Regions from separate parts of the Mesorhizobium sp. Mes31 genome, predicted to be linked through region 3. Evidence: predicted binding sites of a transcription regulator. Region 3 holds the regulator's gene; each other region holds the start of a gene.

Region 1 (8,083 bases), on a different contig from region 3:
ATCTACAAGATCGACATCGAGGACGACCGCTCGGTCAAGATCGACATGACGCTGACCGCGCCCGGCTGCCCTGTCGCTGGCGAAATGCCCGGCTGGGTGGAAAACGCCGTCGGCGCGGTCGAAGGTGTTTCCGGCGTCGAGGTCAACATGACCTTCGACCCGCCCTGGTCGCCCGACCGCATGTCAGAAGAGGCACAGGTGGCGGTGGGTTGGTATTGAGGCAGTAAGGCGAGCCGGATGTTCGACAGATCTTCGCCCGGTGCCCCGAGTGGAGGCGACATTCCGGCTTCGGCGAGGGTGGTCGAGGTTTGGGGCGCACCGGTTCTAGACGTTCTCGATGAACCGGCGAAGTATCACAGCGTTATTGGTGCAATGCCTTCCGCGATCAGGAACGTCATCTGCGTCGAGTTGCTAAGCTGGCAGGTCCTCAACGGCGGCTTCAGGCAGTATTTTTGGAATTCCTATGGGATAACGGCGCAAGGGGCCATTCAAGGTTTCCGAGTCATGGGCCTTGACGTGCATGCAGAATTGACGCGCCGGGCCTGCGCTTTGCTGGGCGAATGTTTTCCCGAAGAGCGTTTGGCGAGAATGGAAATCGTGGGTGAAGTTGGTGGCAGCGGCATAGATTTTGACGCCTTGGATAACGCGTTCTATGCCTTGGAGGAAAATGAACGGGAGTCGTCTGAAGCCGCGCTCGATGCATACGCTACGGCAGCGCTGCATGGGCAATGGCAATAAAGACCTTGCAGCGTGACGCCAATATAACCATTTTGATTTAGGAATGATCCACGGGCCTTGAACCTGTGCGAAAGTGGAGAATGACATGGGACGCTTCGCCGTCATCACGATGACCGAAAAGGCCGCCGACCGGGTGCGCGAGATCGTCGCCACCCGCGACAACGCGCATGGCATTCGCCTCGGCATCAAGAAGGGCGGCTGCGCCGGCATGGAATACACGGTCGATCTGGTCACCGAGCCCAACACCAAGGACGACCATATCGAGCGCGACGGCGCCCATGTCTACGTCGCGCCTGAAGCAGTGCTTTTCCTGTTCGGCACCGAGATGGACTTCGAGCAGACGACGCTGCGCACCGGTTTCACCTTCCACAACCCGAACCAGAGTTCGGCCTGCGGCTGCGGCGAATCCGTCGAACTGAAGCCGGCTGATTTGAAGGCGCTGGCAGAGGCGCGGGCGTCGGCCTGATCTGTCCTTCGCCCCGTTTACGGGGAGAAGGTGTCACGAAGTGACGGATGAGGGGCAGCGCCAGCGTATCCGAATTCGCATCACACTTTCCAAAGTCTGCGCCGCCCCTCATGTGCCTGCCGGCATCTTCTCCCCGTAAATGGGGCGAAGAACTCTACTCCACCCACATTCCCGTCCGTTTGTGCCAGTCGGCGATCGATTCCTCGGGATAGACGTCAAATGCCTTGTCGCCCTTGCCGACATCTGGCTCGACCCAGTTCGCCTTGTACTTCAGCATCAGATGCACCTTGCTCGGAGGCTTCGGCAAGTCACTGTCGATCGCCGAGGCGAAGGGATGGACCAACTCCGGCCAGGTCGGATCGTAGAGCCACAGTGCCGATCCGCATTTCCTGCAGAAATTCCGCTCGCCTGACGAGACTTCGCACTGCGGATGCTCGTCATCCTCGATCTCGGCTCGATAAACGCCGAGATTGCGCTTGCCGGTGATTTTCAGCGTTTCGTAGTCGGCGCCGAGATTGATGGCGAAGCCGCCACCACCCTGTTGCTTGCGGCAGATCGAGCAATAGCAGAGCATAAACGGCACCGGTGTGTGGCTCTCGACCTCGAAACGCACGGCGTTGCACCGGCAGGACCCTTTGAGCAGAAGCGGCATGAAAAACTCCGACGAATTTCGTTCTCAACCTGTCAGCATGGTTTTGGTTGCGGCGATGACAATGCCAGATGCCGATGTCATGATCGCGGCATGGACAATGAACGCATAGCCGAACTTTTCGAAGGCCTTGGCCCGGTCAGCATCCGAAAACTGTTCGGCGGCAAAGGCATCTATTTTGACGGCGTCATCGTCGCCATCGTGCTGCGCGGCGAATTGATGCTGAAGGCCGACGAGCAAAGCGCCCCCGCCTTCGAAGCCGCCGGTTGCAAGCAATGGACCTATACCGGCTCGCGGCACGGCAAGCTGGTCTCCATGCCCTACTGGAGCATTCCCGACAGCGCCTTCGACGATCCGGACGAGATGGCGGTATGGGCGCGCCGCGCCCATGAGGCGGGACGGCGCGCCGGCAAGTAGCTGCGTGGAAACTACAATGCCCTGGCGATCTTCGCCGCCAGTCGTGCATTGTTTTCGACCAGGGCGATGTTGGTCTTGAGGCTCCTGCCGCCGGTCAGTTCGAGGATTTTCGAGAGCAGGAATGGCGTCACCGCCTTGCCGGTCACGTTGAGAGCCTCGGCTGCCTTCTGCGCGGCTTCGATATAGCCGGCCATCTCCTCGGCCGGGATCTCTTGGTTTTCGGGCACCGGGTTCGCGATCAGCATGCCGCCGCCGAGCCCGAGCGCTTGCCGTGTCTGGTAGAAATGCGCGATGTCTTCCGGCTTGTACAAGGTCAACGGCGCGCGGAACGGCGAATGCCGTGACCAGAAGGCTGGCATCGTCTCGCAGCCATGGCCGACCACCGGCACGCCGCGCGTCTCCAGCACTTCCAGCGTCTTTTCGATGTCGAGGATGGCCTTGGCGCCGGCCGATACGACGATGACTGGCGTGCGCGCCAACTCGTCGAGATCGGCGGAAATGTCAAAACTCTTTTCGGCGCCCTTGTGCACGCCGCCGATGCCGCCGGTGGCGAACACCTTGATGCCGACCATATGCGCAGCGATCATTGTGGCGGCGACCGTGGTGCCGCCGGTGCGCCCTTGCGCGACGGCAAAGCCGAGGTCGGCGCGCGACAGCTTCATGGCATCGCCGGTCATGGCGAGCGATTCGCGCTCACCGTCCGAAAGCCCGATCTTGATGCGGCCGGCAACCACGGCGATCGTCGCCGGCACGGCGCCGCCATCGGTGATGATCTTTTCGACGTCCGCCGCCATCGCGCCATTGTCGGGGTAGGGCATGCCGTGGGTGATGATGGTGCTTTCCAGCGCCACCACCGGCCGGCCAGCAGCCAAGGCTTGCGCCACCGGCGCATGAATATCGATGAAGGGGCGGGCGGTCTCTGGGGTCATCTTGATCTCCAACCCGGAGTGCGGCGATCCATCGGGACGCGCGAGCGGCACTCCGGCACTATGAATTTGCCGGTCTCATGCCACTTCCTGCGCATCCGGCACAAGAGCCAGCGCCTCTGAGAAGGTCGCCGCAGTGAAATCGGGAACGGCGTCGGCGCTTTCGATGGCCAGCGTCGCCGCTGCGACGCCCTCGCGCAACGCCCCGCGCAACGGCGTGCCGCGCAGCAGGGCAGCGACGGTTGCGCCCGCCAGCGCATCGCCGGCGCCGGTGACATCCGTCACCTTCCTGGGCGCGGGCGGCATGACGGCAAAGGTGCCATCCTGGTCGAAACCCAGCACCGGGCCGCCGCCCGCCGTCACCACCGCGCTGGAAAGGCCGGCGCGTTTCAGGCCATCAACGATGTCTTGCCGGGACGCCGTACCGTCCAGGCCAGCCAAGGCGACGGCTTCGCGCTGGTTCATGAAGACGACAGCCAGACGGCCGAGGACCGATTTCAAGCGCACGATCTTGGCCGGCGAAATGGCGATGGCGAACACGGGCTTGCCGGCGGCAAGCAAAACCAGCCGTTCCAGTGCCGCCGAAGGCAGATTGGCGTCGCACAGAATGGCATCGGCGGCCGCGATCACCTCTCGCACCTTGGAACGACGAATCTGCTTGGGAAACGCCAGGTCATAGAGGGCCATGTCGGCAAAACCGACGATCAGTTCGCCATCGCGGTCGATCAGCGCCGTGTAGCTCGGCGTCGTCCGATCGAGGAACACGGCGGACAGGTCGGCGATGCCTGCTTCCGCGATGGCTCGCGAGACGGTATCGGCGGCGGCATCGCCGCCACGCAGCGACAGCAGCGAGGCGGAGACTCCGCGCCGCACCAGACTGCGCAATGCGTTGAAGACGCCGCCGCCGACATCCTCGCGCATCGTGCCCGGATTGGAGGCGGCGGGCACGTAAGCGCCCGAAACCTGGCCGCGCCGGTCGATATGGGCACCGCCCACCGCCAGAATTCTTGGAGATTTCACCATGCCGGCGATATGACCTTTGTTATTCCAGCCGCACAAGCGCTAGGCTGCGTGATGGAGCTTCGCATGCAAGGCAGCGATTCGGCGGATCGAAACAACCGAGCTGCCTGGCCCAATGCGCGACGCATTCCTGCTCGAGTTCCTGGGACGAAAAAAGAACAAATCTGGATATCGGTTGTTTTTCAGATATTTGAGGCCTCTTGCCAAACGAGAACAAAAAAGGTACAAAATGGCAGGGATTACGGATTGTCCGGCCTTCATTGACGACCAAGGGGTGATGTATCATGGCTCAGAATTCTTTGCGGCTGGTAGAGGACAAAGCGGTGGACAAATCAAAGGCTCTTGATGCGGCGCTGTCGCAAATCGAGCGGGCTTTCGGCAAGGGCTCGATCATGCGGCTCGGCGCGAACGAGCAGGTCGTCGAGATCGAAACGGTGCCGACCGGCTCGCTTGGCCTCGACATCGCGCTTGGCGTCGGTGGCCTGCCGCGCGGCCGTATCATCGAGATCTACGGGCCGGAAAGCTCGGGCAAGACGACGCTCGCCCTGCACACTGTGGCGGAAGCGCAGAAGAAGGGCGGCATCTGCGCCTTCGTCGATGCCGAGCATGCGCTGGACCCGGTCTATGCGCGCAAGCTGGGCGTCGATCTCGAGAACCTTCTGATCTCGCAGCCCGACACCGGTGAGCAGGCGCTGGAAATCTGCGACACGCTGGTGCGTTCCGGCGCCATCGACGTGCTGGTGGTCGATTCGGTCGCGGCGCTGACGCCTCGCGCTGAAATCGAAGGCGAGATGGGCGATTCGCTGCCCGGCCTGCAGGCCCGGCTGATGAGCCAGGCGCTGCGCAAGCTGACGGCATCGATCTCGCGCTCCAACACCATGGTCATCTTCATCAACCAGATCCGCATGAAGATCGGCGTCATGTTCGGTTCGCCCGAGACCACGACCGGCGGCAACGCGCTGAAATTCTATGCTTCGGTGCGCCTCGACATCCGCCGCATTGGCTCGGTCAAGGACCGCGACGAGGTCGTCGGCAACCAGACCCGCGTCAAGGTGGTCAAGAACAAGCTGGCGCCGCCCTTCAAGGTGGTCGAGTTCGACATCATGTATGGCGAGGGCGTGTCCAAGACCGGCGAACTGGTCGATCTTGGCGTCAAGGCCGGCGTTGTCGAGAAGTCGGGCGCCTGGTTCTCCTACAATTCGCAGCGTCTCGGCCAGGGTCGCGAGAATGCAAAACTGTTCCTGCGCGACAATCCCGACACGGCGCGTGAGATCGAACTGGCGCTCAGGCAGAATGCCGGGCTGATCGCCGAGAAATTCCTCGAGAATGGTGGCTCCGAGGGCGGTGACGACGGTTTCGAGGATGAAGCCGGCGCGATGTAGGACGAGCATGGCCCGTCAGGGCTCCAGCCTGAGTTCGCGTACCCCAGTTTGAGTTTGCGTATCATGCGTTTCGAACCGCCGGCCCCTGGGTCGGCGGTTTTGCGTTTTGGCGATCAGCCAAGCCGGTCCGGACACTCGGCAAGGCCGCGATTTGGACCAATTCCGTGTTTCTGGACAGGCTGCGGTGCGAACGTTAAAAGGCCAAGTCCATCTTCCAAGGACAAAGTCTATTTTCCGCCGGGCCGACCGGCGGTTCTCTCGAAAAGGCAGCATTCATGAGTGGCGTGAACGATATCCGGTCGACATTTCTCGACTATTTCCGCAAGGAGGGTCACGAGATCGTCGCGTCGAGCCCGCTGGTGCCGCGCAACGATCCGACGCTGATGTTCACCAACGCCGGCATGGTGCAGTTCAAGAACGTCTTCACCGGCCTTGAGAAGCGGCCCTATTCGCGCGCCTCGACCGCCCAGAAGAGCGTTCGCGCCGGTGGCAAGCACAACGACCTCGACAATGTCGGCTATACCGCGCGCCATCTGACCTTCTTCGAGATGCTCGGCAATTTCTCCTTCGGCGACTACTTCAAGGAGCGTGCGATCGAGCTGGCCTGGAACCTGATCACCAAGGAATTCGGGTTGAACAAGGACAAGCTGCTGGTCACTGTCTATCATACGGACGACGAAGCGGCCGGCTTCTGGAAGAAGATCGCCGGTTTTTCCGACGATCGCATCATTCGCATTGCGACCTCGGACAATTTCTGGGCGATGGGCGACACCGGACCGTGCGGGCCGTGCTCGGAAATCTTCATTGACCGGGGCGAGCACATCTGGGGCGGCCCTCCCGGCAGTCCGGAGGAGGACGGTGATCGTTTCCTCGAATTCTGGAACCTGGTGTTCATGCAATATGAGCAGGTGACGAAGGAGGAGCGCATCGATCTGCCGCGCCCGTCGATCGACACCGGCATGGGCCTGGAGCGCATGGCGTCTATCCTGCAAGGGGTGGAAAGCGTCTTCGAAACCGATCTGTTCCGTCATCTGATCGATGCGGCGTCGTCGGCGATCGGGCATGGTCCCGACAAGGAGACCGTTGCGTCGTTCCGCGTCATCGCGGACCATCTGCGCTCGTCCTCTTTCCTGGTGGCCGACGGCGTGCTGCCGTCGAACGAAGGCCGTGGCTATGTCCTGCGCCGCATCATGCGGCGCGCCATGCGCCATGCGCAGTTGCTTGGCTCCCGTGATCCGCTGATGTGGCGCCTGGTGCCGGCGCTGGTGCGCGAGATGGGCCAGGCGTATCCGGAACTGGTGCGCGGCGAACAGTTGATCACCGAGACGCTGAAGCTCGAGGAAACCAGGTTCCGCAAGACGCTGGTGCGGGGCCTCGGCCTGCTTTCGGAGGCTACGGAAAAGCTGAATGCCGGCGACATGCTGGATGGCGAAACGGCCTTCAAGCTCTACGACACTTACGGATTCCCGCTCGATCTGACGCAGGATGCGCTGCGCCAGCGCAACATCTCGGTCAATCTTGCCGGCTTCACCGATGCGATGGAGCGGCAGAGGGCCGAGGCGCGCGCTCATTGGGCAGGCTCCGGCGACGCGGCCACCGAGAGGGTCTGGTTCCCGGTGCGCGAGCAGGCGGGCGCCACCGAGTTCCTCGGCTACGAGACCGAGCAGGCGGAAGGCCTCATCCAGGCCCTTGTCAGGGACGGCAAGACCGTCGATAGCGCCACCAAGGGCGAGGCGGTTGCCGTGGTCGTCAACCAGACACCGTTCTATGGCGAGTCCGGTGGCCAGATGGGCGACACCGGCGTCATTTCGGGCGAAGGCTTCTCGATCGATATCTCCGATACGCAGAAGAAGGCGGATGGGCTGTTCGTCCATATCGGCAAGGTGGCCAGCGGTACGGCCAAGACCGGCGCGGCCGTCGAGTTGAAAGTCGACCATGCGCGCCGCACCAGACTGCGCGCCAACCATTCGGCGACGCATCTGATCCACGAGGCGCTACGCGAGGTGCTCGGCAGCCATGTCGCGCAGAAGGGCTCGCTGGTCGCGCCAGAGCGCCTGCGCTTCGACATTTCGCACAACAAGCCAATCTCGGCCGAGGAACTCGAAGAAGTCGAGCGCATGGCCAACGAGATCGTCGTGCAGAACAGCCCGGTGTCCACGCGCCTGATGTCGGTCGACGACGCCATCGCCGAAGGCGCCATGGCGCTGTTCGGTGAGAAGTACGGCGATGAAGTGCGTGTCGTGTCGATGGGCACCGGCCTGCATGGCGCCAAGGCGAACCGGCCCTATTCGGTCGAGCTCTGCGGCGGCACGCATGTCAGGGCGACCGGCGATATCGGTCTGGTGCGTGTCGTGTCGGACAGCGCGGTTGCCGCCGGCGTGCGCCGCATCGAGGCATTGACCGGGGAGGCCGCACGCAAGCATCTCGACGAGCAGGATCGGCGCCTGAAGACTGTTGCCGCGACGCTGAAGATTTCGCCGGCCGA
Region 2 (8,083 bases), on a different contig from region 3:
TCGGCCGCCGTCAGATCGATCAGATCCTTGATGGAGGCGGGCTCCCGCTTCCCGTTTTCGATGTTGAGAACGACACCCACGACAATCACTCCCGTCTTGGTATAACGCGTGCGACGGCACCCTTAGTCCCGGCATGGACTCTAGGGCGGCAGACACCGCCACGGCAAGTGGCGAATTGGCGCGGCGGCAACGACAGCGTGTCAACCGACGCCGAAGGGGAGCTCTGCTTGCCACGGAATCCCCTGCCCGTTTACATCAATAGCGCAAGCTGCGAGTTTCATACGATGATAGAGCTCATCCGCACCAACGACGCCGTCATCATTTCCTTTGTCGAATCGCTGATGCGCGATGCCGGCATCGGTTGCTTCGTCGCCGACCAGAACATGAGCGTGCTCGACGGCTCGCTCGGCATCCTGCCGCGACGCATCATGGTCGACGCCGACCAGGCAGACGCCGCACGGCGCATCCTGACCGACGCCGGCATCGCCAACGAGATCCGCGGGAAATAGAATAATGTCCGCCGCGCCAGCCGCCCTTGCCCCGGACACGCCGGCCCACACGGTCGACGCTTTCCATCGCGGCCGGTTCTGGCTCGTGCAGCCCAAGCATGGCGGCCATCGCGCCGGCATGGATGCGATGATGCTGGCGGCGTCCGTGCCATCCTCGTTTGGCGGACGTCTCGCCGATTTCGGCGCCGGAGCCGGGGCCGCCGGCCTGGCGGTGCTGTCGCGCTGCCCGGCCGCCGAGGCCGTGCTTGTCGAACGCGCACCGGAAATGGCGGCCTTCGCGGCTGCCACCCTTGCCCACCCCGGCAACGCCCATCTCAGCGATCGCGCGTCCGTGCTCGTCGCCGATGTCACGGTGTCGGGCCTGGCTCGGGCGGCGGCCGGCCTCGCCGACAATGACTTCGACTTCGTCATCATGAACCCGCCTTTCAACGCCGCACGCGACCGGGCCACGCCCGATCGCCTGAGAAAGGAAGCGCATGTCATGGAAGACGGGCTGTTCGAGAGCTGGATCCGAAGTGCCGCGGCGGTGGTCAGGCCGCGCGGCGGGCTTGCCGTCATTGCGCGGCCCGAACAGCTCGGCTCCATTCTCGACGCCCTCGCAGGCCGTTTCGGCGATGCCGAGTTGCTCGCCGTGCATCCCCGCCCCGACGCCGCAGCGATCCGCATCGTCGTGCGGGCAACGCTCGGAGCGCGTGGAAAACTCGCCATCCGCCCGCCCCTGATGCTTCATGCGCAATCGGGCCACGGTCCCGACGAGCGCAGCGAAATGATCACCAACGGTCTCGCCTCGCTGTTCGGAGACTGAGCTATTCTTGGCCCCCACATTGCCGTTGGCTGGGGAATCCCTACATGCCTGCAACCCACCGACTGGAGACCGCGCCATCGTGAAACGTCTTTTCAACCGCCTGCTGCCGAAATCCTGGCGCTCCACCGTCGTCACCATTCCGGTCATCCGGCTGCACGGCACGATCATGACGGGCGGCCAGTTCCGGCAGAACCTGTCGCTGGCCTCCACCGCCGGCCTCATCGAGAAGGCATTTTCCTTCGACGCGCCGGCGGTTGCTGTCTCCATCAACTCGCCGGGAGGTTCGCCGGTGCAGTCGCGGCTGATCTTCAAGCGCATCCGCGACCTGGCGACGGAAAAGAACAAAAAGGTACTGGTCTTCGTCGAGGACGTCGCGGCATCGGGCGGTTACATGATCGCGGCCGCCGGCGACGAGATTTTCGCCGATCCGTCGTCGATCGTCGGCTCGATCGGCGTGGTTTCGGCCTCGTTCGGTTTCCCGGAACTGATGAAGAAGATCGGTGTCGAGCGCCGTGTCCACACCGCCGGCCAGAACAAGGCGGTGCTCGATCCGTTCAAGCCTGAGAAGAAGGAAGACGTCGAGCGCCTGAAGGCGCTGCAGCTCGAGGTGCACGACACGTTCATCGATCTCGTCAAGGAGCGGCGCGGTACGAAGCTGAAAGACGATCCGGACCTGTTCACCGGCCTGTTCTGGACCGGCAAGAAAGGCCTTGAGCTCGGCCTGGTCGATGCGCTCGGCGACATGCGCACCGTGCTGAAAACACGTTTCGGATCGAAAACCCAGCTCAGGCTGATCACGGCGCCGCGCGGTTTCCTCAGCCGCTTCGGCCTGTTTGGCTCGAGCAAGGGCTTCTCGGCGCCCGATATTGCCGCGGCTGCCGCCAGCGGCGTCATCGATGCGGCGGAAGAGCGCGCGCTGTGGGCTCGCTTCGGGCTTTGAAAACCGGGCAAAACCGTCTAGCATGAGTGCCTGAAGTCTTGTGCCTGTCGTTTTCCCAAAAACCGGATCCACTTTTGGGCGACATGCATCAACCGACCCGACCGGCCGCCTTTGCCGGCCCAGCGTGGGAGGAGTTTTGACATGCCGCAGATCATTTTCTTCACCGTCGTTGGTGTCGCCGCCTATTTCGGCTACCGCACCTTCGTGCGGGAAGCCGAACGCGTGACGGCCAAGGTGCGACGCACCGAGAAGCAGGCGGCGAACGGCGCGATGGGAACGCTGGTGAAGGATCCGAAGACCGGCGAATACCGGCTGGCCAAGGACTGAGCATCATCCCGCATACATCAGACGCTGCGGACACCGCCATCGGTGCGCGCACTTGGCCGGCGCATGCCAAGATCAATCTTGCCCTGCATGTCACAGGCAGGCGCCCGGACGGTTATCATCTGATCGAGAGCCTGGCGGTGTTCACGCGTTTTGGCGACCGGGTCGAGATCGCGCTCGCCGACAGCGATGATTTCACCGTGTCTGGCCGCTACGCGCCGACGGTTCCTCTCGACGCCAGCAATCTGGTGCTCAAGGCCCGCGATGCCCTGCGCAGGGCGGCCGGTCCGCAGAGAACCCCACCGGTCGCCCTCAGGCTCGAAAAGAACCTGCCGGTCGCCTCCGGCGTCGGCGGCGGCTCGAGCGACGCGGCAGCGGTGCTGCGCGGGCTGGCGGAGACCTGGGCCCTGGACATCGATGGCGCCGAGCTGGCGCGGATCGGCCTCTCGCTTGGCGCCGACGTGCCGATGTGCCTGGCGGCAAAGCCGCTGGTCGCGCGCGGCATTGGCGACGAACTATCGATGGTGCCGGACTTTTCGGCGCTTGGGCTGGTGCTGGTCAATCCAGGCACACCGGTCTCGACGGCCGAAATATTCAACGCGCTGTCGAAGCGCGACAATGAAGGCCTGCCGCCGCTGCCGCGCATCATCGATTTTCACAGCCTGCGCAACTGGCTGGAGGTCACCCGCAACGATCTCGAGCCGGCAGCCCTTGCCATCCAGCCCGCCATAGGCAGGGCGCTTTCCTGCCTGAACAAGGCCGGATCGGGTTTTTCGCGCATGTCCGGATCGGGCGCGACATGCTTTGGCCTGTTCGAGACCGGCAATGTCGCCAAGCGCGCGGCCGCCGAGATCCGCACCCGCCAGCCCGACTGGTTCGTCGCGGCGACGCGCAGCATTGCATCGGAGGGAGCTGATGGCCAGAATTGACGAGAGCCGTTCCTTCATTCCCGTGCGTATCGCGGTGCTGACCGTGTCGGACACACGCGGCCTTGCCGACGACAAATCCGGCCAGGTGCTGGCCGATCGCATCACTGAAGCCGGCCATATGCTTGCCGCCCGCGATATCGTCACCGATGACCGCGAAAAAATCCGCGACAAGGTGCTCGGCTGGTCGAAAGACAAGACCATCGATGTCGTGATCACCACCGGCGGCACCGGGTTCACCGGGCGCGACGTGACGCCGGAAGCGCTGGAGCCGATCTTCGAAAAACGCATGGATGGCTTTTCGGAAGTGTTCCACCGCATCTCCTACGACAAGATCGGCACCTCGACGATCCAGAGCCGGGCCACCGGCGGCGTCGTCAACGCCACCTTCGTCTTCGTGCTGCCGGGCTCGCCCGGCGCCTGCAAGGACGCCTGGGACGGCATCCTGAAAGCACAACTCGATTACCGGCACATGCCGTGCAACTTCGTCGAGATCATGCCGCGCCTCGACGAGCATCTGCGGCGCGGAAAATCGGCTCCGTAAAAGCCGAGGCAAAGCACCGGTTTCGCGTCGCGTTTGCCAGGCAGAACGGCACCGACGCCTTCGAAACGCCATTCCGCACCCGATCCCGGAAAAGTATCTTGCCCTGAAGGCGATCATCGCCGTTCACGACAAGGCAGATACGATGACCATGCATACTGGCGGATGCCATTGCGGCAACATTTGCCTGACATTCGAGACCGAGCTCGACCTGTCGCAAATCGAAGTTCGCGCCTGCCAATGCTCGTTCTGTGTCAAACATGGTTCGCGCGCCGTTGCCGACCCGGACGGCAGGCTGATCATCTCGGTCAAGGACAGCGCGCGATTGCGCAGATACCGGTTCGGACTGAGCACGGCCGACTATTTGATCTGCGGGGAATGCGGCGTCTATGTCGCCGCGATCACAGCAGACGACGACGCCAGGGCGATCGTCATCATCAATGCCCTGGACGACCAAAAGCAGTTCAATCAGAAGCCGATCCCTGCGGATTTCGACGCGGAAAGCAAAGCGCAGCGACAAGCCAGGCGCCGCGCGCGCTGGATGCCTGTCGAAGTAAGCTTCGAATAGTTCTCTTTCAGCGGATGACAGGTTCTCCATGAAACCGCCGGCGTGACGGCGGCGATACGCCGAAGCCGACCTCCATCATCAGCCGCGGCGTGCGCGCCGGCACTGTGCCCATGTGGAAACCGAACGGGTCCTCGACGAAGCCGAGGCCCGCTTCGCCGGTCAGCGTCACCGGACTATGCTCCCCGTAGACGTCCAGAACGTCCTGCGCGGGATGGCCAACCAGCAAGGTGAGCTGATGCTTGAGGGCGCGGCGGTTGTGGCTGCCCCGGACATAGACATGCGGACCAGTGTCGGCGTCGACGGGCTTGAGATAGAAGAAGAATTTCAGCATGCGCCAATCGTCGAGGTCGAAATGGTACTTACCGAGCGAGGCAAGGTTCTTGTCGGCGTCCGAGGCCTTGCCGGTCGGAAAGCTCCACCAGACGCGCGTCGTGATCAGTCTTGCCTGGCCGCCGAGATAATGCGCGGCGATGTCGAGAAGCAGCGGATCGCGCTGGATGGCGAGCGCTGCACCGCAGTCGAGTGTGCGTTCGAAATAATGGCCGCTGAGCAGCGAGCGGCCAAAGCGCTTCTCGGCCTCGGCATGCTCGCCCGGCATGAATTCGAGACGGCGATCGAAATTACCGAAACAAGGCGTGCGCTGGGCGAAATCCGCGATCTCTTCGTGGATCGCCGGCGGCAGGACCAGGCCTGAAAACAGCCCGTCGGAGCGCAGCGCTTCGACCACCGCGGCGCGCTCGATGCCGGCGAACATCGTATCCGCTGCATTGTCGGCCGGACGGGCGCGCTTTGCGCCCAGCCAGTGCATCCGGCGCCCTGGCATTGTGCGGGCCAGAACGAACATCGGCAGCCAGGCTGGGTTCTCGCGCAGATCCGTCAAATAGGTCGGAATGCGCACGGCGATGCGGCGCAGCAGGCTGCCACTGCGCGCGATTGCCTCGAGACTGGCAGCGCCGGATTTGTCTGACGTCGAAAGGTTCATCGGATCCTCGGCTATGAGAGCGGCACCGATACGCATCGGCGCTCAGCACTCGACATGACCCAAACCCAATTCACCCACCTCGACTGGAGGCTAATCCCGCGTCAGATTTTGTGCAATGCACAATGGAGAGAGCACCTGCAAAAAAATCACTTCGGGGTGCGGTGCTCTTGCTTCGGCGGCGCCACCCAGATCTCGGCGTCGAGCCGCTTTGTCGCGCGGCCGCGCGCGATGGCCTCGGCGCTGCCAGCACTCTTGGCCGCGGCGGCGGCCTGCTGCTTGCCGATCACCAATCCGTCGGCCAAAGCGCGGTTTCCCGAAAAGACCCGGGCCAGGAATGGCACGCGGCTGCCGCGCGCCCGGGAGAATCGCGCCGCCATGGTTTGCCTCGCCGTGTGGGCAACGACCTCGTCGATCCAGCCCTCCACCAGCCGCGCACCGGGCTCCAGCAGCAACAGCCAGTCACCCTTGGCTTGCCGGATGCCCGCAACGACACCGCCGCTCGCGACATACTGGCAGCCGGCATGCTCGGCGACACGATGCGTCTGGTCGGTCGAACCCGTGTCGCAGACGATGACTTCGCGCACCACGCCCTCGACGGCGCCGCCAATCAGCGAGGCGAGCGTGCGGGCGAGAGCCTCCTCGTCATTTCGGGTTTCTATGAGAACGCTGAGCATCATTAGCCGAATAGCGGAAAGCGGCGCACAGCGCCAGTTCTTGCGCCGCACCATAAAAAGTTCTTGCTTTGTTCTCATCGGCAAAATAGGAATAATTTCATGACACGAGCGATTCGACACAACATGGACAGTCCCTGGGAGCGGGCGAAAATGGAACAGATCGTGCGCGCCGACATTGCAGCTTTCGGGGCAGGACGAGCCGAGATGGCCAATGCAATGATCGAGCAGAGCGGCATGCGTGTCCGTCCGGACCGCAATCGCGGCAGGTCGGCGGGCATCAATCCTTCCGGGCGCTTCGAGCCGGTCAGCCGGCATGTCTTCGATGACGGCTGGAATTCGCTGGAGGAACTGCCGCCCTTCAAGACCGAAGTGCAGGTCGAGAAGCCGCGCACCATCATCACCCGCAACGAATCGCCCGACATTTCCTTCGACCGTTCCATCAACCCCTATCGCGGCTGCGAGCACGGCTGCGTCTATTGCTTTGCCCGGCCGACGCACAGTTTCATGGGCCTATCGCCGGGTCTGGATTTCGAATCCAAGTTGTTCGCCAAGCCGGATGCGGCGCGCTTGCTCGACAAGGAGCTGTCGAAGGACGGCTATCAGCCGCGCACCATCGCCATCGGCACCAACACCGACCCCTACCAGCCGATCGAGAAGCAGTACCGGATCATGCGCGAGATCCTCGAGGTGCTGGAAGCACGCGGCCATCCGGTCGGCATCGTCACCAAGTCCGCCTTGGTGACGCGCGACATCGATATTCTTTCGCGCATGGCCGAGCGTGGGCTGGCCAAGGTGGCGCTGTCGGTGACGACGCTCGACCGCATGCTGGCCAGAACGATGGAGCCGCGCGCATCGACGCCGACCAAGCGGCTGGAGGCAATCCGGCAGCTTTCGGATGCCGGCATTCCGGCTTCGGTGATGGTGGCGCCGATCATCCCCGGCCTGACCGACCCCGAGATGGAACGCATCCTCGATTCGGCACGCGCGGCCGGCGCGCGCGAGGCGGGCTATGTCATCCTGCGCCTGCCGCTGGAGGTGAGCCCGATCTTCAAGGACTGGCTGCTGCGCCACTATCCCGACCGCTACCGCCACGTGATGTCGCTGATCCGTTCGATGCGTGATGGCAAGGATTATGATTCGGAATGGGGCAAGCGCATGAAGGGTGCCGGTCCCTATGCCTGGCAGATCGGCCGGCGTTTCGAGATCACCGCCAAGCGGCTTGGCCTCAATGTCGAACGGCGTGCGCTTCGGACCGACCAGTTCGTTTCCGCCGGAAAGGACCAGCTGCAGCTGACGCTGCTTTGAGCAGTTCCATTCACTGCGGCGGTTTGATCTGCCGCAGCACAAGAATCCCGTCCGGCCTGCCCCGGCCTGCAGACGGTGCCCTCCCGGTCCGGCGCCCCACCCGACCCGGAGGGGCTTGCGGAGAATCGGAGCCGATGCGAACCTCGCCGCAACATGGCTCGCGCGCGTTCCGATTCTCCGCTTCTCTTCGAAATCGTCGAGAAGCCCGATTTCTCCTTCGAGACGAAGGCGATGGCCGACGGACTGTGGCCAGTGGCCGGGATGGATGAGGCCGGCCGCGGCCCCTTGGCGGGGCCAGTGGTCGCCGCGGCGGTGGTGCTCGACCCCGCCAACATTCCAGACGGGCTCGACGATTCCAAGCGCCTCAGCCACTTGCAGCGCGAGGCGCTGTTCCTGCGAATTCTCGGTTCCGCGCTGGGCGTTTCGATGGCGTCCATCAGCGCCGAGGGCATCGACGGCAGCAACATCCTCAAGGCCAGCCTGGAGGCCATGCGCCGTGCGCTGGTCGG
Region 3 (8,083 bases):
AAATTGCGCTATATGCCGGAACGCGTTCGGCTTTCGGCACGCAAGATACCGGCCGAAGTGACCGCCGGCTCGCTGATATCGGGTTATGCCAAGCTGTTGCCGCCGACCGGCCCGGTGCGCCCGAACAGCTACGACTTTTCTTTCGACAGCTACTTCTCCGGCATAGGCGGCAGCGGCTTCTTCCTTGGCAATCCAAAGATCGTCGCGGCAGATGACGATGATATGCCGCTGGCCGCCCGTCTTTCCTCGGCGGTGGAAAATGCCCGCGAAGCCATTGCAGACCATATCAGGGGCAGCATCGGTGGCGCCGAAGGCGAGATCGCCGCCGCGCTGATCGTCGGCGTGCGCGCCGGCATTCCCGATGAAATCAACGAAGCGATGCGGCGGACCGGCATCTATCACATCATTTCCATTTCCGGACTGCATATGGCGCTGGTCGCCGGCACCATCATGGGTCTGCTGCGCGGCGCCTTCGCTCTGTTTCCAGATTTTTCCGCGCGCCGGCCGGTCAAGAAATACGCGGCAGCCGCAGCACTTTTCTCGATTGCGGCCTATCTCATCATCTCGGGCGTCGTCGTTGCCGCCGAGCGCAGCTTCATCATGCTGGCGGTGATGCTGGTTGCCGTGCTGTTCGATCGCGCGGCACTGACCATGCGAAATCTGGCGATCTCGGCGATCGCCGTCATCGTGGTGTCGCCGCATGAGGTGGTCGGCCCAAGCTTCCAGATGTCGTTCGCCGCGACCGCGGCGCTGGTCGGTACCTATGCCGGCTGGTCGGATCACCGTGCGGGAAAAACGAGACCGCCGCCGCCGAAGCGGTCGTTGCCCAGTTTCCTGACGCGAAAATTCCTGCTGGCGATGGGTGGCCTTGCCATGACCTCCATCATCGCCGGCAGCGCGACGGCGCTGTTCGCCATCTGGCATTTCCAGCGCGTGTCGCCGCTCAGCTTGTTCGCCAATCTGGCCATCATGCCGATCGTCTCGCTGGTTGTGATGCCTTTCGCCGTCCTCAGCGCGCTGGCGATGCCGTTCGGCGTCGACGGTCCCTTCCTCTATGTGATGGGCAAAGGCCTGACCGCGATGATCGCCTTGTCCGCGTGGATCTCGGAACGCTCGCCGATCGATGCCGTCGGGTTGATTTCAGAGCAATCCGTGCTGTTGGTGGCGATTGCCCTGATCATTGCGACGATGGCGACGACATGGCTGAGGCTCTTGGCACTGCCATTCGCGCTTGCCAGCCTGTTGACCGTCTCGGATACGCGCGCGCCTGATGTGCTGATCTCGGAGGACGCGAGGCTGGTGGCGCTGCCGATCGGCGGCGGCGAACTCGCGGTCAGCCGGGCGCGTCCGAACGAATTCACCGTCGACAACTGGAAACGCGCGCTGGCATCCGAAACCATCGTCGTGCCGGAGGTGTTCGACGAGGGAGACGGACAATTCGACATCGCCGATTCCGCCGAACTGCCACCGGGAGCGCCCTTCTACTGCACCGCCGGCGTATGTCTCGCCAGGCACCCTTCAGGTGCGATCATTGCGCAAGTCGAGGACCGCAAGGATGCATGGAAGGCCTGCGGCTTCGCGGAGTTGATCGTCATCAATGACGCGACAGCCTATGATCCCTGTCACAATCCGCTGGTTCTGGTCATCACCAAGCGGCAACTCGCCCGCAAAGGCAGTGCGGCCGTCTTCTTCGACCGCCGATCGGCAATCATGCCGGCAACGGTCAGCTTCGCTGTAAACAGGCCATATCGACCCTGGCACACCCAGCGCAAATTTTCGCGCGAGGCGAGGGGCCTGCCACCCTATCGCAAACCTGAAAAGCCGGTTACCAGCCCTGATCAGTAGCGCCTGATCAGCCCGACGAGCTTGCCTTGCACCTTGACCCTGTCTGGTCCGAAAATGCGTGTTTCATAGGCCGGATTGGCGGCTTCGAGGGCAATCGAGGCACCCTTGCGGCGAAACCGCTTCAGCGTCGCCTCCTCGTCGTCCACCAGTGCCACGATAATCTCGCCCGGACTTGCGGTATCGGCATTGCGGATGATGACCGTATCGCCGTCGAAGATGCCAGCCTCGATCATCGAATCGCCCTTGACCTCCAGCGCATAGTGCTCGCCACCCATGATCATGTCCGGCGGCACGGAGATCGAATGTGTCTGGTGCTGGATGGCGTCGATCGGCACGCCGGCGGCGATGCGACCCATCACCGGGATCGACACCGCGGAGACCACGTCGTCGTCATTGCCGGCCGATGGCATGCGCGAAGACGCCGGCTTGATCTGCCGGCCAAGGCCGCCGCCTTGACCGAGGCTGCCCTGGATGACGCTTGGCGAGAATTTGCGCGCCGCGTTGAGGCCGGGTGCGATCGAATCCGGCAGCCGCAACACTTCCAGAGCGCGCGCCCGGTTCGGTAGCCGGCGAATAAAGCCGCGTTCCTCAAGCGCCGTGATCAGTCGATGAATTCCGGATTTTGAGGCGAGATCGAGCGCTTCCTTCATCTCGTCGAAGGAGGGCGGAATGCCGCTTTCCTTGAGGCGTTCATGGATGAACATCAGCAGTTCATGTTGCTTGCGCGTCAGCATGGCGGCCCCCAAGGCATTGAACGAAGGTTTGAACCAGAATCGAAAAACAAACCCAGAACAAACACTATCTGTTCCAGTTGTGTTCCGCAACCGTTTAAAGTTTAGTGAATTTGTTAAGACGGCTGAAATTATTTGGCGCTCCGCAGCGGGCCGTGATCCCCGGCCGCCCGCCGCCGCCGTGCACTGGCACGCGTTGAAATTGTTATGGTTAACGGCCTGTGGACCAGCCTGCGCCGAGGCTTGGCATCAGCCGCCGACAGGCATCGAAAAGCGGCTTTCCCGCTTTCATCGATCGTTCACGCGCCGTGAACGAAACGAAGCCAAAACGCCAACTCTTGCCCGAGAAATGCCAATGCTGGCTTTGCCTTGGTTCGCCGACCTTACCGCGTGTTTGTGCTGTCGTCGCCGGCATGGATATAGACATGCAACGTATAACCGATATGGGCGGTCATCAGCGCTTTCGCGCGTTCGATGTCACGATCCAGCGCAGCTTCCATGAGCGCGGTGTGATGTTGGATCGCGACGGCCTGGCGCAACGCCTCCATGGCCTCCTCATAGCCATGCAGCAGGCCGGTGGCCGCCCGCAACGTTGGCGCCAGGCCCAGGAAGCGGTGATGGCGACGCAATTGATCCGCGATGGTGGACTGGAAGTTGAGCAGCCAGGGGGATGTTGCCGCGCTGAGCAACGCCGCGTGGAAAGCCTCGTGCTTTTCGTCCCATTCGTCGACCACTTCGTCGGAAGGGTCATCAACCGCGGTCTTGCAGCGTGACAGCCGGTAGTGGGCCGTGACGACGGCATCTTCCCATTCTTGGCCGCCTTTCTCGATCGATTCCTGGAGCAGAGGCAGCTCAATCACCAACCTGGCGCGTGACAGATCTTCCAGTTCGGTGCGAGAGACCGGAGCGACGGCGAAGCCGCGATTGCTGATGGAAGTCACCAGGCGCTCGGCCTCCAGTCGCGACAGCGCTTCGCGCAACGGTGTCCAGCCAATGCCATAGCCATTGCGCAGCGTGCTGAGCTTGAGCGGCGCGCCGGGCCTCAGGCGGGTCGTGAGGATATCGCGACGTAGCAGCCTGTAGGCCGCTTCCGTCTTCGAGTGTCCTTCATCCAACATCATTGCTCATCCACGACTGCACGCTCGGATTATATATGAAAGCCTTCCGTGTCGTAAATTATATATAATGTTTGACACGGTCCCGCCGGCTGCGCATGATCGGCTGGCCGATTTCACCTGTCGTGTTCATCTGGGCGCGCCTATGCGCGGAGGACAATCGATCATGAATGCAACTCCCGATCTCGCAGCAATCGAGGCGATGGATGCCGCTGACCCGCTTGGCTCCATGCGCAATCGCTTCGTCTTGCCGGAAGGGGTGATCTATCTCGACGGCAATTCGCTGGGTGCCGCTTCACCCGCCGTCTTCAACGAGATCCAGAAGGCCGCGACACAAGAATGGGCTCAGGATCTCATCCGTGCCTGGAACACCGCCGGCTGGTTCGACATGCCGGTCGCGCTCGGCGACCAGCTCGGACGCCTGATCGGCGCCGCGGCTGGCCAGACGGTGGTCTGCGATACGACCTCGATCAACATCTACAAGGTGCTTCATGCGGCGCTTGGCATGCGGCCAGACCGGTCGGTCATCGTCGCCGAGGGCGACAGCTTTCCAACCGACCTCTATATGGCCGAAGGCGTGGCATCGACACGACCGGGCACCGTACTGCAGCTCGAGGGCGTCGATGCGCCAACCATCGAAGAGCTGATCGATGAGCGCGTCGCTGTCGTCCTGGTCAACCACGTCAATTACAAATCCGGCCAGTTGCGCGACATGGCGGCGCTGACGCGCAAGGCCCATCAAGCCGGCGCGCTGATCGTCTGGGACCTCTGCCACACGGCGGGTGCCTTGCCGGTCGAGCTCGACGGTGCCAATGCCGATTTCGCTGTCGGCTGCACCTACAAGTACCTCAATGGCGGCCCGGGCTCGCCTGCCTTCATTTACGCCGCAAAGCGCCACCATGGCGATGTCCACCAGCCGCTCAGCGGCTGGTGGGGCCATGCGCGGCCTTTCGCTTTCGAACAGGGCTATGCGGCTGGCGTCGGCATCCGCCGTTTCCTGTGCGGGACGCAGCCGGTATTGTCGATGCGGGCGCTCAAGGGCGCGCTGGACCTCTGGGACGAGGTCGACATGGCGGCGGTGCGCAAGAAAAGCATTGCGTTGACCGAGCTGTTCATCCAGCTCGTTGAAGCCAGATGCGGCGCCTTCGGCCTCGAACTCGAAAGTCCGCGTAACGGCAAGGAGCGTGGCAGCCAGGTGTCGTTCCTTCATCCGCATGGCTACCAGGTGATGCGGGCGTTGATCGAGCGTGGCGTGATCGGCGATTTCCGCGCGCCGTCGACCATCCGCTTCGGCTTCACACCGCTCTATGTCGGCTACAGGGATGTCTGGCAGGCGGTCGAGGTGCTGGAGGATATCCTGCGCACCGGCGCCTGGCAGGATGCCCGCTTCGCGGTCAAAACGGCCGTCACCTGAAAAGTCAAAGCCGTGTGCGAACCGTCCAGAGCTCCGGAAACAGGACGACCTCGAGCATTTTCTTCAGATAGGACGCGCCCGACGTGCCGCCGGTGCCGCGCTTCATGCCGATGATGCGCTCGACTGTCGTGACGTGGTTGAAGCGCCAGCGGCGGAAATAATCCTCGAAGTCGACCAGTTTTTCGGCCAGCTCATAGAACATCCAGTAGCGCTGCGGGTCGCGGTAGACGGTCTGCCAGGCCACCAGAACCTCTTCATTCTCGGTGCGTGTCTCACGCCAGTCCGTGCGTCTGGCGTCGGCGCCGATGTCGAATCCGTTGCGCGCCAAAAGCAGCAACGCTTCGTCGTAGAGCGATGGCTCGGCGAGGATCGCCTCCAGCTTCCGGCTGAGGTCCGGCCGGTGCTTGTGCGGGCCGAGCATGGCCGGGTTGCGGTTGCCGGCCGTGAATTCGATGGCGCGATACTGCCAGGACTGGAAGCCCGAGGACTGGCCGAGCGCGTCACGGAACTCGGTGTATTCGCTGGGCGTCATCGTCCGCAGTACGTCCCAGGCATTGTTCAACTGCTCGAAAATGCGGGCGACGCGCGACAGCATCTTGAAGCTCGGCTCGAGACGGTCCGCACGGATGGAGCGGATCGCGGCGCCGAGCTCGTGAAGAGCGAGCTTCATCCACAATTCCGATGTCTGGTGCTGGATGATGAACAGCATCTCGTCATGCGCGGACGACAACGGCGTCTGCGCGTCGAGCACCTTCTCCAGGTGCAGATAGTCGCTGTAGGACATGCGTTCCTTGAACGACATCTGTGCGCCTTCTGACGCTGGATCGTATGGCTCGCTCAATTGATTTTCTCCGTGCGCAGCCGGAAGCGCTGGATCTTGCCGGTCTGGGTCTTGGGCAAGGCGGCGATGAATTTCACCGATCGCGGGTATTTGTAGGGGGCGATCGTTGCCTTGACATGGTCCTGCAGGCGCTTGGTGGTCAAGGCATCAGGCGCCACGCCTTGCACCAGCACGACATGCGCCTCGACGATCTGGCCGCGTTCGGCATCCTCGGCGCCGATCACCGCGCATTCGGCGACATCGGGATGCGACAGCAACGCCGCCTCGACCTCGGGTCCGGCAATGTTGTAGCCGGCGCTGATGATCATGTCGTCGGAACGTGCGGCGAAATGGAAGAAGCCGTCCTCATCCTGGGTGAAGGTGTCGCCGGTGAGGTTCCAGCCGTCGCGCACATAGTCCTTCTGCCTGGTATCGGCCATGTAGCGGCAACCGGTCGGCCCTCGTACCGCCAACCTGCCAGTCGCGCCGCGCGGCAGCTCGCGCATCTCCTCATCGACGATGCGCGCCTCGTAGCCACCCACGGGCTTGCCGGTCGACGCCGGCTTCATGTCATCGAAGCGGTTGGAGATAAAGATATGCAGCATTTCGGTGGCGCCGATGCCGTCGAGGATCGGTTTGCCGGTCTTTCGCGTCCATTCTTCGAAAACCGGAGCCGGCAACGTCTCGCCGGCCGAAACGGCGACGCGCAGCGATGACAGGTCGGCGCCCTCATCCATGGCTTTCAGCATGGCGCGGTAGGCGGTCGGCGCGGTGAAGGAGATGGTTGCTCTGTAGGTCTCGATGATGTGGATCATGTTGGGCGGCGTTGCCTGCTCTAGCAGCGTTGCCGCCGCGCCGAAGCGCAGCGGGAAGATGGCGAGCCCGCCAAGGCCGAAGGTGAAGGCGAGCGGCGGCGAACCGACAAAGATGTCGTCCGGCGTCACCTGGAGGATCTCGCGGGCGTAGGCGTCGGCGATGATCAACAGATCGCGGTGGAAATGCATCGTCGCCTTCGGAACGCCGGTCGTGCCCGAAGTGAAGCCGAGCAGCGCGACATCGTCGCGGCCAGTACTGACGGCGGTGAAGATAACCGGCTTGTCGAGGGCGGCGCGATCGAGTTCGGCGTCATGGTTGGCGGTGCCGTCGAAGCCGATGACCTGTTTGAGGAACGCACTATCCTTGGCGCAGGCGGTCATCTCGTCCATCAGCCTGGTGTCGCAGAGCGCGATGGTGATTTCCGCCTTGTCGACGATCTTGGCAAGCTCGCCGGCGCGCAGCATAGGCATGGTGTTGACCACCACGGCGCCGACCTTGGTGGCAGCCAGCCAGCAAGCCACCATGGCAGGGTTGTTGGCCGAACGGATCAGCACCCGGTTGCCCGGCTTGACGCCGTAATTTTCGACCAGCGCATGGGCCAGCCTGTTCGTCCAATCGGACAGTTCCTTGTAGGTGCGGCGGCGCCCATTGCCGATCAGCGCGGTGTGGTCACCGAGTCCTTTCTCGACCAGCCTGTCGGTCAGCTCGACGCCAGCGTTGAGGCGTTCTGGATAGTCAAAACCGTCGAGCAGGAAGTCCGGCCATTGCTCCGGCGGCGGCAGGTGATCGCGCGTGAACGTATCGATATGCGCTGAAGGCCCAAGCATGTCGCCGCTATCCCGTCTGCTGCCTGGCCAGTGCGCGAGGCGCCTGGCCGGATATGGTGGATCTGAAGGTCCTGCTTTTTAAGAGGAGGCTTCGTGCCGCCAGTCGCACCTCGCTCGACGCCACCCGGACAGGGTGAGCATCCGCAGGGTTCGGGCCGCACAGCAGACCTCCCATTTTGTCGGCTGTTCGTCAGGCAGGATCGCACCAGTCGAAATTTGTTTCAAGCCTAAAATGTTTTGCGTGGAAGCATTGACGCAAGGCGCTGCGGTGGCCATTGCTAGCGCTGAAAACGATGCCGTTTGGGGGAGGATGCCGGTGCTCGAGCATCACATTGTCGATTGGGACGGCGCCTATGCCAACGGCGCGAACATCGCCGGCAGCGACCGCTGGCCGGCAGCCTGGGTCGAACCGGCACAAGCGTTTCGCAATGCACTTTCGGCACAGGGCCGGGCACGGCTCGACATCGCCTATGGCGATGGACGGCGCAATCGGCTCGATCTCTTCCTTCCCAGCG

What was found. Region 3 encodes LexA, which represses DNA repair genes until DNA is damaged. Its sites were predicted from a motif close to TGTTCNNNNTGTGTTCNG; they were not measured.
Region 1: recA (recombinase RecA) is a predicted target of LexA. The motif match lies at 4,426-4,443, and genes of this name have one in related genera.
Region 2: NR193_RS02750 (PA0069 family radical SAM protein) is a predicted target of LexA. The motif match lies at 6,328-6,345, and genes of this name have one in related genera.

The regions. Positions count from the first base shown of each region.
Region 1 covers NZ_JALJRL010000005.1:210,265-218,347, forward strand. Annotated here, with positions in the region: gene NR193_RS11010 (SUF system Fe-S cluster assembly protein) at 1-219, shown strand, start outside; gene NR193_RS11015 (DUF4375 domain-containing protein) at 238-738, shown strand; gene sufA (Fe-S cluster assembly scaffold SufA) at 824-1,204, shown strand; gene NR193_RS11025 (GFA family protein) at 1,359-1,856, opposite strand; gene NR193_RS11030 (TfoX/Sxy family protein) at 1,947-2,270, shown strand; gene NR193_RS11035 (pseudouridine-5'-phosphate glycosidase) at 2,282-3,199, opposite strand; gene NR193_RS11040 (carbohydrate kinase family protein) at 3,275-4,219, opposite strand; gene recA (recombinase RecA) at 4,501-5,598, shown strand; gene alaS (alanine--tRNA ligase) at 5,874-8,083, shown strand, end outside.
Region 2 covers NZ_JALJRL010000002.1:19,288-27,370, reverse strand. Annotated here, with positions in the region: gene NR193_RS02800 (polyprenyl synthetase family protein) at 1-80, opposite strand, end outside; gene NR193_RS02795 (DUF2007 domain-containing protein) at 285-509, shown strand; gene NR193_RS02790 (tRNA1(Val) (adenine(37)-N6)-methyltransferase) at 514-1,314, shown strand; gene NR193_RS02785 (S49 family peptidase) at 1,394-2,254, shown strand; gene NR193_RS02780 (membrane protein) at 2,396-2,581, shown strand; gene NR193_RS02775 (4-(cytidine 5'-diphospho)-2-C-methyl-D-erythritol kinase) at 2,587-3,507, shown strand; gene moaB (molybdenum cofactor biosynthesis protein B) at 3,494-4,048, shown strand; gene NR193_RS02765 (GFA family protein) at 4,191-4,613, shown strand; gene NR193_RS02760 (hypothetical protein) at 4,621-5,595, opposite strand; gene NR193_RS02755 (glycosyltransferase) at 5,742-6,269, opposite strand; gene NR193_RS02750 (PA0069 family radical SAM protein) at 6,420-7,574, shown strand; gene NR193_RS02745 (ribonuclease HII) at 7,728-8,083, shown strand, end outside.
Region 3 covers NZ_JALJRL010000013.1:54,056-62,138, forward strand. Annotated here, with positions in the region: gene NR193_RS21790 (ComEC/Rec2 family competence protein) at 1-1,845, shown strand, start outside; gene lexA (transcriptional repressor LexA) at 1,839-2,579, opposite strand; gene NR193_RS21800 (GntR family transcriptional regulator) at 2,960-3,697, opposite strand; gene kynU (kynureninase) at 3,858-5,105, shown strand; gene kynA (tryptophan 2,3-dioxygenase) at 5,110-5,907, opposite strand; gene NR193_RS21815 (AMP-binding protein) at 5,943-7,568, opposite strand; gene NR193_RS21820 (alpha/beta hydrolase) at 7,885-8,083, shown strand, end outside.